Regions from separate parts of the Gelidibacter sp. genome, predicted to be linked through region 1. Evidence: riboswitches for the same ligand, from Rfam matches in the RefSeq annotation. Region 1 holds a riboswitch; each other region holds the start of a gene.

What was found. Region 1 has a riboswitch for S-adenosylmethionine ahead of ACOH2D_RS07485 (O-acetylhomoserine aminocarboxypropyltransferase/cysteine synthase family protein). Riboswitches for the same ligand answer to the same signal wherever they lie in the genome.
Region 2: another riboswitch for S-adenosylmethionine. It lies ahead of ACOH2D_RS00405 (hypothetical protein); the one in region 1 lies ahead of ACOH2D_RS07485 (O-acetylhomoserine aminocarboxypropyltransferase/cysteine synthase family protein).
Region 3: another riboswitch for S-adenosylmethionine. It lies ahead of ACOH2D_RS08750 (Na+/H+ antiporter NhaC family protein); the one in region 1 lies ahead of ACOH2D_RS07485 (O-acetylhomoserine aminocarboxypropyltransferase/cysteine synthase family protein).

Annotation. Positions count from the first base shown of each region.
Region 1 covers NZ_JBMDWE010000011.1:22,699-26,989, forward strand. The annotation lists gene thrA (bifunctional aspartate kinase/homoserine dehydrogenase I) at 1-795, opposite strand, end outside; gene ACOH2D_RS07480 (OsmC family protein) at 796-1,248, opposite strand; gene ACOH2D_RS07485 (O-acetylhomoserine aminocarboxypropyltransferase/cysteine synthase family protein) at 1,263-2,567, opposite strand; SAM riboswitch class I at 2,687-2,831, opposite strand; gene metK (methionine adenosyltransferase) at 3,239-4,291, shown strand, end outside.
Region 2 covers NZ_JBMDWE010000001.1:89,990-94,280, reverse strand. The annotation lists gene ACOH2D_RS00415 (6-fold beta flower protein) at 1-376, shown strand, start outside; gene ACOH2D_RS00410 (metallophosphoesterase) at 521-1,423, opposite strand; SAM-I-IV-variant riboswitch at 1,727-1,823, shown strand; gene ACOH2D_RS00405 (hypothetical protein) at 1,988-2,272, shown strand; gene ACOH2D_RS00400 (DUF6557 family protein) at 2,285-2,800, shown strand; gene ACOH2D_RS00395 (hypothetical protein) at 3,040-3,579, shown strand; gene ACOH2D_RS00390 (recombinase family protein) at 3,717-4,291, opposite strand, start outside.
Region 3 covers NZ_JBMDWE010000014.1:4,361-8,651, reverse strand. The annotation lists gene ACOH2D_RS08755 (hypothetical protein) at 1-157, shown strand, start outside; gene ACOH2D_RS08750 (Na+/H+ antiporter NhaC family protein) at 1,183-2,475, opposite strand; SAM-I-IV-variant riboswitch at 2,529-2,625, opposite strand; gene ACOH2D_RS08745 (REP-associated tyrosine transposase) at 2,831-3,388, opposite strand; gene ACOH2D_RS08740 (ABC transporter permease) at 3,445-4,291, opposite strand, start outside.

The DNA.
Region 1 (4,291 bases):
ATCGACGCCAACAATGGTAATATTTGAATTGATCGCATTTAAAATGTTAGGATCGTCTCCATTATTTTTGGTAACATCAATGGTTTTCAGCAACTGATTCATCAATTTATAAGCCGATAACTGAAAACGTTCCTGTAATTTATTGCCGTGGTGCAACAACCAACTCTCTACATTAAATATTTCCGAATCGTCCTTTTTACTGCGTTGAAAACGTTCCTTAAAAGATTTTGGCGTTCTGTAGCACAACATGGCGTGCATTCTGGCATCGTGAACTGGATTACTGGAATTGACTAAAAATTGTTCCTGAATTTGACAATTGGCAATCAACCAATCGGTCGATTTCCAATCGGTTGCTACAGGAATAAGGTGTTCTGCTAAAGTTGGTGCTAAAAACGCCATTTCCCAAGCAATTCCACCGCCCAACGAACCACCAATCAAGGCGAAAACTTTCGTGATTTTAAGCTCTTTCAAGCCTTCTAAAAATAATTTGGCAATATCTCTGGCTATGAAATCTTTGTAATTCTCAACAGTAAAACCGTCATAGCCATTCCCTGGAATGTTGAATGACAAAATGGTATACACATTGGTGTCAATCACTTTATCAGCGCCAATAAGATCCAGCCACCAACCACCTTCGCCGGCCACATTGCTATTACCGGTCAACGCATGGTTGACCAACACAATCGGTGCCGTGCCTAAAGGTTTACCAAAAAGTTGGTAAGACAATTTTATAACAATTGTCTTACCACTTTCTAAGGTATAATTCGGAATTTGGATGTAATTTAATTGTGACATCTATTGAACTGCATATTGTTTTTCCACACTCACCTTTACAGGCGTAATGTTGGTTAAATTATCTTTTACTGGACATCTATCTTGAACAATTCGCAGCCATTCGGCTAATTTTTCAATAGAAGCATCGGTCTCAGGAATTAACTTTAAATCTATTTCCTTAAAACCTGCTCTTTCAGCATTTGAAACTCCAAATAATTTATCAGGATTAATGTTTCCTGACACTTCTATATGTAATTTCTTAATTGAGAATCCCAATTCTTTCGCTACCAAATGCCCAACTACGTTGACACAGCCTGCTAAACCAGCCAAAATATATTCAACCAGATTTGCATTTTCATCAGTACCTCCTAAACCTTCAGGTTCATCTACCACCAGTTTAAACTGTCTGGTTTTGGCAATAAATTTGGCCTCAGAAGCACTGTGTCCTTTTACACTAAATGTTAATTCGCTCATGATTTAGGGGTTTATTAGTTAGCTGAATTCTGCAAAACAGATTCACTAACTAGTTTAAACGCCTGTTTTAAATCAGCTTTTAAATCGTCGATATCCTCTAGACCGACCGACAAACGAATTAAATCTTTTGTAACTCCAGTAAGTTCCTGAGCTTCGTCCGGCAACTGTTGGTGCGTGGTGCTTGCTGGATGAATGATGAGTGATTTGGTATCGCCGATATTAGCGAGCAATGAGAACAACTTGGTTTCATCTGCAATTATTTTAGCCGCTTCATAACCTCCAGTAACACCGAAAGTAACCAAGCCACTTTTGCCTTCCGGCAGATATTGATCAGCCAACGCTTTATAAGGACTTGATTCCAAACCTGGATAATTTACCCAAGTGACTTCCTCTTGCTCTTGAAGCCATTTGGCCAATTCCAAAGCATTTTTACTGTGTTGTTTGATACGTAATTCTAAAGTTTCCAAACCTTGAATGATTTGAAACGCATTAAATGGACTTAACGCCGATCCGTAATCACGAAGACCTTCCACACGAACTTTTGCGATAAAAGCCGCATTTTTCAATACTTCTGAATATACTAAACCGTGGTATCCGGCAGATGGCTCTGTAAATTCTGGAAATTTACCATTGGCCCAATCAAAATTACCACCGTCAACAATGGCGCCTCCGATAGCAGTTCCATTACCATTTGCGTATTTTGTTAACGAGTGAATAACGATATCCGCACCATGCGCAATAGGCTTTAGCAAGTAAGATGTTGCTACGGTATTGTCAACAATTAAGGGGATTTTATTCTTTTTTGCAGCATCAGAAATCGCTTTTATATCCAACACATCCAATTTAGGATTTCCTAAAGACTCAATGAAAATAACACGTGTATTTCCCTGTACGGCTTTATCAAAATTATCAGGATCTGACGGATCGACAAATGTGGTGGTAATACCATGTCTTGGCAAAGTCACATTTAACAAATTGTAAGTACCTCCGTACAAACTGCTTGACGCCACAATATGATCGCCCGCTCTTAAAAGCGTGAGCAAAGTCGTAGCAATGGCAGCCATTCCTGAGGCTGTGGCCACTGCTGCAATTCCACCATCAAGTGCTGCTACTCGCTGCTCTAAAATGTCAGTTGTTGGATTGTTGATTCGCGTGTAAATGTTTCCAGGCTCAGCAAGTGCAAATAAGTTTGCAGCATGATCAGAGTTTTTGAAAACAAAAGCTGTGGATTGATAAATTGGCACTGCTCTAGTACCGCCATTGGATTGAACATCGTGTCCTGCGTGCAACGCTTGGGTTGCGAATTTTTGTGTACTCATTTTTCTAGTTTTTTTGAGTTAATAAATGAATTAAAACAAAAGCCAAATACGCCATCACTGACGGACCAAATAGAAAAATGTTAAAAAGAAAAGAGTAATCACAGATGAGTAATTACGTTTAGTTATCTATCCAATTACCTGATAAATGAATCAGTAATTAAGTAGAATTTAGCACCTTCTTAAATGAGATTCCTGTTTGCGCAGGAATTTTAAGGGTTGCCAAGGCTTCATCGGGTCTAATCCCTCCGCCTTTCTTGATAACACTTCAATAAGTTTTTGAACTTTGTGAACGCAAATATTGCAACACAAATGTTACAATTCCAAATAAATTATAAAGTTTTTTAAAAACCAGCTGTTTTACAATTCCAAAAAACCTCACTTTCTTCAAGCAGGCAAAGGATACTTCATTGAAATTTAAGCTCGAAAAAAATCTTGTGAGTTTAATTTCAGACGAAATCAAAATAAAAGGATTTGCCATCCATTTAATTTTTTTACTTTTGCCTATTAATAATTGAGAGGAAAGATTTGACTGATTGCAACCTCTTCTGAATCGGGAAACCCTGAGGATGAGACTCTGTATCAACAACAGAGTTAAAAATGCTAAAGGCAGTGCAAACTACCTTCGACGTTTTCCGTCAAATCTTCCGTAAACCTATAATAAAGAAAAGGTTATGGCATATTTATTTACCTCAGAAAGCGTTTCTGAAGGACATCCAGACAAAGTAGCAGATCAAATCAGTGATGCTTTAATTGACAACTTTTTAGCGTTTGACAAAGACTCTAAAGTGGCTTGTGAGACCTTGGTGACTACTGGACAAGTCGTCCTTGCAGGCGAGGTCAAATCAAAAACCTATTTGGACGTTCAAAAAATAGCAAGAGATACCATCAATAAAATTGGTTACACCAAAAGTGCCTATATGTTCGACGGCAATTCTTGTGGTGTTTTTTCAGCCATCCATGAGCAATCTGAAGATATCAACAGAGGTGTTGACAGAGCTAACAAGGAAGAACAGGGTGCAGGAGATCAAGGGATGATGTTTGGTTACGCCACTAGCGAAACTGAAAATTATATGCCTCTGGCTTTAGATCTTTCACATCGTTTGATGATCGAATTGGCTGCTTTACGCAGAGAAAACAAAGACATCACTTATTTACGACCAGACTCCAAAAGTCAAGTCACTATTGAATACAGTGATGACAACGTACCGCAGCGCATTGATGCCATTGTGATTTCCACACAACATGACGATTTTGTAAAACCAGCATCTAATTCGGCAGAAGATATCATTGCTGCGGATACTGAAATGTTGGAGAAAATCAGAAAAGATATTGTTGCCATTTTGATTCCGCGAGTTGTTGCTGGACTTCCGGAGCAAATTCAGGTGTTGTTCAATGATGACATTACGTACCATATCAACCCAACTGGGAAGTTTGTTATCGGTGGACCACATGGCGACACCGGACTTACTGGACGAAAAATTATAGTAGACACCTATGGTGGTAAAGGAGCCCATGGTGGTGGGGCTTTTTCTGGAAAAGATCCAAGTAAAGTAGATAGAAGTGCTGCCTATGCAACACGTCATATTGCTAAAAACTTAGTCGCAGCAGGCATTTGTTCTGAAGTTTTAGTTCAAGTAAGTTATGCTATTGGCGTGGTGCAACCTACATCCATTTATGTGGACACTTACGGTACGTGTCCATTTAATTTAACGGATGGCGAAATT
Region 2 (4,291 bases), on a different contig from region 1:
TATTAGACAGGGGAAAGGCGATTATAATGAGGTGTTGTATACGTGGGACGGAAAATATTTAAGGCAGGGGAAAGGTGTGTATAATACGGTTTTGGCCACTTATGACGGTAAATATTTTCGTCAAGGCAAAGGTGATTACAACACAGTTTTATCAACTTGGGACGGTAAATATTTAAGATTAGGAAAAGGAGATTATAACGATGTGCTTTGTACATGGGACGGTGAATTCATTCGACAAGGCAAAGGCGATTATAACACGGTTTTATACACTTTTGATGGTAAATATCTGCGTCAAGGAAAAGGCAGTTACAACACCGTTTTATACACGATTACGGGCGAAATTCCGATTGAAGTTTTAACTTTTATTGTCAATTAACTCAGAATTTGAGACGAGAGTTTTGTGCGTGTGAATTTAGAAAAACTCGTAAAAATTTACGACTTCTGAAAAAATGATGTAAAATATAAGCTCCGTCCGTATCAAAGAACGGAGCTCTTTACTAAATTTTTGAATAGTAATTTTTTAGACAGATGTAAATTTCTTTTCATCTAATATAAGTTCACCATCGTAGCTATAGGCTGCCAATATACCTCCTTTTGCTACGCTATAATCCAGACAACAAATATTATCTTGGTATAGCGAAGGTTTTCCTTCTAACCAATAATGCCCGAAGAAAACAATTTTGTCATCTTTTTTATAAAAATCTATTTCTTTCAAATTGACTACTTCTTCTGGAAGTTTATCATTTGTAGGCATACTAATGGTTTTGTAAGTCATTCCCGATGGTTCTACCCACCATTTTATTCTCATTTCATTTCGTAGGTGACCGTCTTTATCTGGCAATCGCCTGTCATTGGGTATGCTAATTTCCTTACCTTTCAAGGTATTCTCAATCGCGTCATACAATTCTGTTTCTTCCTTTACAGATTGAAATATTAAATCATCTGTTAGTCGGTTGTTGCTTAAATGTTTTTTTAGGTAGTCAATACTTTTATAATCCCAACAAGCGTGCACAGCTCTAAACGTTTCTGTTTCGTAGAATAGTGGTAATGTTTTAAACCATTCTAAATATTCTTCGTACTCTTCCTGTTTGTTTTTAAATTGTTCTAATGTCTCGTAGTGTTGAAGGATATTCTTAATTGAATGCTCTCGTAAGTGTCCTCCTTTAGGATCTTTAAAATGAAAAGTAAGAGCATTATATTCGTGATTACCCAATAACGCAATGGCACTACCATTGTCAGACATTTGTTTTACGATCTCTAAAGTCTCTCTAATTTTTGGACCTCTATCAATATAGTCGCCCACAAATAAAGCTTTTCTTTCAGGGTGTGAATAATAGTTGTCCTTTTTTGAATATCCCAATTTGGTAAGTAATTCTTCAAGTTCATCAGCGTACCCGTGTACGTCTCCAATTAAGTCAATCATTGTTTTTTGTTAGGTATTATTAGTTATACAATCGAGTAATATAACCATATCGCTAAGTGTTATCATTATAAATTATGATTTTAAAATTTCATCGAATTCAATGGCTACAACAAACGATAAGTTGATTTCATATAAAATCATTTAATACAAGTCTATGCACCAATCTTGTAGCGATAAACCTACTGTTAAAATTTTTATCAATTCGAACAACAGAGTAAGCATGTCCAAATTTTGAAATTGCAAACAGAGACTAAAACTCATGCATAATCGTGAGGTATTAGTTGAAAATTCTTACTATATTTGAGATATCATTACGAATCACGTGAAGTGATAGCAACCTGCTCAAACAGGCGAAGGTGCTAAAACAATGAGCCTATTTCTAGGAAAAATATGATTTATTCCTTTTATAGTATTTACCGATTACTGTGTTCTTATAACACAAAAACAACGTGATTAAAGTTCAAAGGTTTTCAAAAGAAACTCTGCGCAGGAAGCTGAGCGGAACTGCTATGGCGCTTGAAAACTAATTAAACTAAATTATAAATTAACATAAAGACAGTAATTATGACAGAAAAATTTAAAGACATCCCTGTAGAGGAAGACACTCAAATTATCGCAAGTGTTAAGGCTAACATCGCCGAATACGATGTGGTTTATCAAAAATGGCATTGGGATGGCATTTATGCAGAAAGCGTTATCTTCTTCAATGATGACGTCGCAGGGTTAACTGAAGAACAAATTAAAAAGGAAGTTGCGCTTTGTACGGATATGGTTAAGGAAAATTCTCAAATGACTTTTAATAAAGGAGATAAATATACCTTCGTGAATTTCAATTTTGTTTATAGCTAAAAATGTTTACTCATGACCTTAAAACAGATCTTACAAACCAATACGTGGTCTACTATTTTACCTGTGTTTTTGAAAACCTATCCTGAGGCAGAAGAAAACATTAAGGGATACCAAACTGTATTTGAAAAATTGGTAATAATGTCCCCCGAAGAAAACGATATGTCGATTGTCATAACCAAAGAAAAAGATGGCGAGGACGAGTATATTGACGTTTCAGGGGTACATAAGAATCCGAAAAACGAGGAGGGAACTTATTCACAAGCCATAGAGTTTACGCCGTGGCGAGAATGGCTGGGTATGGATATCAATAAAGAAACTTCAAACGATTTTTCTGGATTGGAAATCATTGTCCATTGTCTTTACGAAATGACCTTTGTAGGCTTTACCGAAGAAGTCATTCAAGAAAAAATCAATAGAATCGAAAAGAGTAGAAAGGAACGTGAATCAATGACTAAAGCAGAGAGAGATGCCACCGCGATTTCAGCAGAAGAGCTCTTCAAAGAATGGCTTGATGAAAACAACGATTAGCTGGTATTATCATTAGCGATCTCCATCACGAATTATAATTTTCTGGAAAATTATAAAAATGAATGGAATTAATAAAAATATACAATAAACAATAAAAAACTATTCTTAGTTAAACTAGGATATGAATCTTTAAATTGCGGGTATGGACTTGGTAATTTGATCAAGCTATCTACAAACGACTTATATTGAGTTTGATTATAGTAATACACATTTATAAAACTAACTAACTAATAACCAAAATGAAAAACAAAGACAAACAAATTACCTTTAGTGACGTACAATATCCAAAATACAACACCGCAATAATTGTGGTCGGCGGGGTCGGCACGGACAAACAATCGGTTATAGATAAATTGTCGGGAGAATGGGCTATACTAAATGATGAAACCGAAAAAACCATTCGGGAAGAAATTAGAAAAGCCGATCCTGAAAAGAAACCAAACATTGTTATCACTGATTGGGTCGAGGATGTCAGCGATTTCATAAACTGTACATTTGTACTTACTTATAAAATGGGATACGATGTTATAGACATTCATTTGGTCTGGAAGATTGAAGATGTTCAGGTCGCAATGGAGCAAAAACCTATTAGTGAAGATAAAGGCATGTCGGACGCCGTAATTAAGTCGTCATATTACATGATTGATAAATTGTGTAATGATATCATCGAGGGGAAATTGAGTTTAGAAAAAAATTTTGATGGTGATATTTGGTATATTGAAGATGATAGTGAAATCCTAATTAAGAATTCGGGACACCAATCGACTTCTATTAAGTAAGATACTCCAAGCAACATAACTGATTTTACACCAAAAGCATAATCATGTTCAAGTAATGAAATGAGCTTATAAATTTTTAATATAAAGAATCAAAATCAAAAGGGGAAGTTTCTCAAAAACTGTATCCCTTTTTTCTGTCATATAAGCTTCTTAACTTTCTGCACAGTACCTAAGCTAACATCACATAGTTTTGCCGTTTTGCGTAAAGACATCCCCGCATTAAGTTCTTTTATGACGTTGGTGTACTGACTAAGGAATTCTTTCTTGGTTTGAGTTGAACCTCTAACACGACCTTTATACGTTCCTTTGGCTTTTGCTATTGCAATACCTTCCCTTTGTCTTTCGAGCATGGTTTCCCTTTCCATTTCACCAATCTGACCCATAACAGTAGTTATTAGTTTAAAAGCGGGATTTGATTTATCTCCAATCCTACTTTCCAGCCCCAAAGAATCTATCTTGACGGTGACACCAGCTTTATCAAGTATTTGTAATGTCGTCAGGATGTCCAATAAATTTCTACCTAACCGATCCACCGCATGGACACTTATATAATTAATCTCACCGAGTGCAACAGAATAAAAAAGTTCTTTACCCTGTTCCCGTTTACTGAATGGTATCGATCCACTGCAAACATCGATGTATAGTTTTTCGTTCGGGTGATTGTTTATTAATTGCCTTTCGTGGTTTTGATTGGCTGTACTGATTCGGACAT
Region 3 (4,291 bases), on a different contig from region 1:
TCCGCACATCAGCTTGGGGGTTGCTAAAACCACTTTGTTAGATAGTTTAGAACAGAACACTTTTCGCGCTACGAAGTTTCAAGCCACGGGCGTTAGCGTTTATCAATTGGGGAATTATGGGACGGCTAGAAAATTGCTTTGGGAGGAAGCGGAATAGGGGAATGTTGAGGATGGGTAAATTTGATTTTCTTTCTTGAAGTGGCTAATAAAGCACTTTGGAAGTAGATAAAACAGATAAATACCTAGGAAAGTTAAATATGCTTTTCTGACCTTTTCTAACTAAGAATAACCATCGTTATACTCGTGCACTATTAGCGATATATCTATATGAAACCAACTAACTCATAAAATCAGCCACAGCGTTCCGCCACATACAAAGCCAAAGCAATAAGGAATTTTATTAGCCACAGGGTGGCATAATATTAATATCGGTTAGTATGAGCGATTTTCAGAAAGGCTCAACGATAATGTGAGGTAAAGAATGCTTCCTGTAAATTAAACTAGTGTTTTTTGCTCTTTAACAGTTAGAATAACTCCGAGTATTAGAAAGGTTAGGAAAACAGTATACAGCACAAAAAACGTCGTGTGAATTGAGGTTAATAATATTCCCAATGCTAAAAACATATGTAGACATGAGCTTATAATAATTCCTACTGTTCCGATGGTAAAAAAAGGATGAAAATTTTTCATGATAATTTACTTATTATGATTAATATTTTGGTTTTTAAATTATTCTTTGAGATGGCAGTATTCTTTTAGTTAGCGCCCGCTGTGGCTCGTATGATTCGAAAGGTGTTGCTGTTAACATGACGCCGAACTTTTTCTTAATCCTGGTCTTCTTGGTGTCAACGCCATGTCAAAATCTTGTAATAAAAAAAAATATGTTTTTCTCTATTTTCGTCCATTATTCTTCGTCCGTCTCCAATAAAAATATAAGATGATAATAACAATTGGCAGAATAATAAAGACAATCACATCAAATGGTGTTGTAAAATCAAGAGGAATATCATCTGCAGAATTCGGTGTGCCTGTTGGGGATTGTAGAAGTAATGGATATATTGAATTTACCATAGTTAAATTTGAATATTAATAAGTCAATTTACGAAATAATTTTCTTAGTCTGTTCTATAAAGCATCTATAAAAACCATAAGTTGGCTGGAGTTTTCGACTCGTGTTAGTTTTTAAACTTGAACCTCTTTTTTAAACGCAATAAACAGGATAGTAGAGACCAAAAGCAATACCAAATACCACGCATTTCCCACCAAATCAAAGTAGCTGAGGTTTCCTTTGGCAAAACTTAAAATCATTAATACTTGCGCGCCATAAGGTAAAAGACCTTGGGTAATACAGGCAAAAATATCTAGAATAGAGGCGGTGCGTTTATTTTCCAATCCGTATTCGTCATTTATGGATTTTGCAATAGAACCGGAAATAATGATAGACACGGTATTATTGGCAATGGCCATATTAATGCTAGAAACCAGAGCTGCAACCCCTAATTGTGCGGACTTCTTGTTCTTTATCAAGGTTTTTATTTTGGTTAAAATAAATTCAATACCTCCATTATAAGCCACTAAAGCTGCCAAGCCGCCAGTTAATAAAGAAAGAAGAAATATTTCGGTCATGCTGGTAAATCCTGTGTAAGCTAATTGTGTAAATTCAATAACTGAAAAGTCGCCATAGAACAAACCTAATAAGCCTGCCGAAATAACACCTAAGACCAAAGTCGCAAATACATTTATCCCGATGACGGATAATGTAATCACTATCAAATACGGCACAATTTTTAGAATAGAATAGGTATAGGTCACTGTTTCTGAAGTATCCGTTTCCAAATGTAAACCCTGATAAATGAGAATGCCAATCGTGGCCAGTGCTGCGGGTGCGGCTATCTTAATGTTCGCTTTAAATTTATCGCTCATATTTACCCCCAAAGATTGTGTGGCTGCAATGGTGGTGTCGGAGATGACCGATAAATTATCACCAAACATAGCGCCGCCCAATAGTGCGCCGCATAGAATACCAAGCGAAAAATCGGCAGCCTCGCCGAAACCTATAACAATGGGTATCAGGGCTACAATAGATCCCACTGAAGTTCCGGTAGATACCGATAAAAAAGCGGCAATTACAAAAACGCCCACATAAATGTATTGGATATTAATGAGATCCAATCCCAAGTGCACAATGGTATCTACGCTGCCAGTGGCATTTGTGACGGTGGCAAACGCACCGGCCAATAGGTAAATCAAGCACATGGTCAGGATTTTACTGTCGCCACAGCCTTCTAAAAGTATATCGATCTTTGAGTTTATGGATTGTTTAAACATCACAAACGCTACAATAATCCCTGCAATGACAGCAATAGGAGCAGGGAGCGCATAGAAATCATTTTGAATGGTACCAACACTTAAAAAGGTGATGATAAATACAAAAAAAGGTACTAAAGCTTTAAAACTTGGTGTAATCTTTGTCATGAGTCTTGTTTTGCAGAACCACAAAAAGAGTATCGCAGCAAATATTTAGGAAGATAGGCAACGTTTTTTCCAAAGTATTTGGCTTATCGATTTCAGCACCTTGCTCGTTTTGCAGGTTGCTATCTCTTTTGAAGATTCTTGATAATTAAGTGTGCAAAACTAAGGGATTTTATAGTATTAAAAGACAAAGTTGAGGTTTTTATTTACGCTAACACGAGCGGGACGCTCGCGCTAGCTATAAATTAACGCTCGCGCTAGCCTTTATAGATAAAAAATAAATTATCTAAAATCTGTTGGCGCGGGCGTCCCGCCCGTGCCCATTATAAACAATACTAAATTTAAAAGAAGTACAAAGTCATCCAATAAACCCAATTTCGTCGATTGGAATAACTGCATCGAGTTCGACATAATTTCGAGCACTACTGTATTTCCATCCCCAGGGTTCAGTTACTAAGCCTGCTTTTACAGGATTCTTGTGGATATAATCAAACTTTTGCTTTATTACTGGGGTACTACATAACTCTATAGGCTGGTTGTTTTGTTGCCAAAACTGATATTCTTTGACATTGCTGTTCTTTTCGCCTGCCTTTTTAAACATCTCTAGCATCCATTCGCGTCGGCTCTCCTTAGGATATTCCTTAATATTTGCAATCATTTTCTTGGAAGTAAAACCTTTAAAATCTCTTAACAATCCACCCGGATCTTCGTTTTTATCCTGAAACAAAAGATGTACATGATTTGGCATGATACAGTATGCAAATAATAACATTCCTTTGTGGTTCCGACAAAAACTTAGGCTGTCCGTGATGACCTTGAAATGAGTTTCACGCGTAAATACAGCAACCCAATTGACTACGGCAAACGACACAAAATAGGCCGCAGAGGGATTATTAAACTTATACTTTCTACTCATGGCTTTAGGTAAAACCTAAAGATATGACAAAATTGGTTTGGATTTTTGGATTTACGCTAGCACGAGCGGCACGCTCGCGCTAGCGTTTTATTAATCTTCAATTGCAGCAATATGACCATTGCTATAAATGCAACGCCAATGATTAACGACAAAATGCCTATTTCATGAGATATCGACGCTAAATCGCCACCATAAAAGGCGACTTTTCGAAATCCGCTTAAGAACTGAGTTACTGGAATGAATTGTGCCACATTGGTAATTAGCGAAGGAATCGCTTCTGTTGGCCAGGTAAATCCACTTAAGATAAAGGCAGGCGTGGAGATGACCATTAATAATTCGGTGGCTTTCAATTGGCTCGGAATGGCGATCGAGAATAGCATCCCAATGCATATGGACGCCAAGGTTAAAAGCACGGTTAATACTAACATCGGGAAATTTAAAATGTCGGCAGTTATCTTGAAATAAGAGAAGAATGACGCAACAATCAACCACATGAATGGTAGCATGATCAAAAATGGGGTGGCCTTCAATAAAATAAGATACAACGACGACCTTTTGTTTTGCACCAGCGTCGCAAAATATCCATCTTCATAATCTCTTGAAAACGCCAAGGCCATGGCTAAAAATATGATCTGTTGCATAATCGCCGCCAAAATACCCGGTAACATAAACGTGACATAGTTGCCCGCTGAGTTGTAGAGTTTGTTGAAGTTAATTTTAAAACTTTCGTAAGACGCTTTGGCTTGATCGGGATGCATACCCTGTTTTTTAAGGCCTTCCATTTCGAAGCCAGCATTCATGGTCATCAACACGACATTGATATTATTACTGGCGGTATTCGCATTTAAAATATTCGCCATATTCAAATCTACACGAATTTCAGGATGTCTTTTTTGTAACACA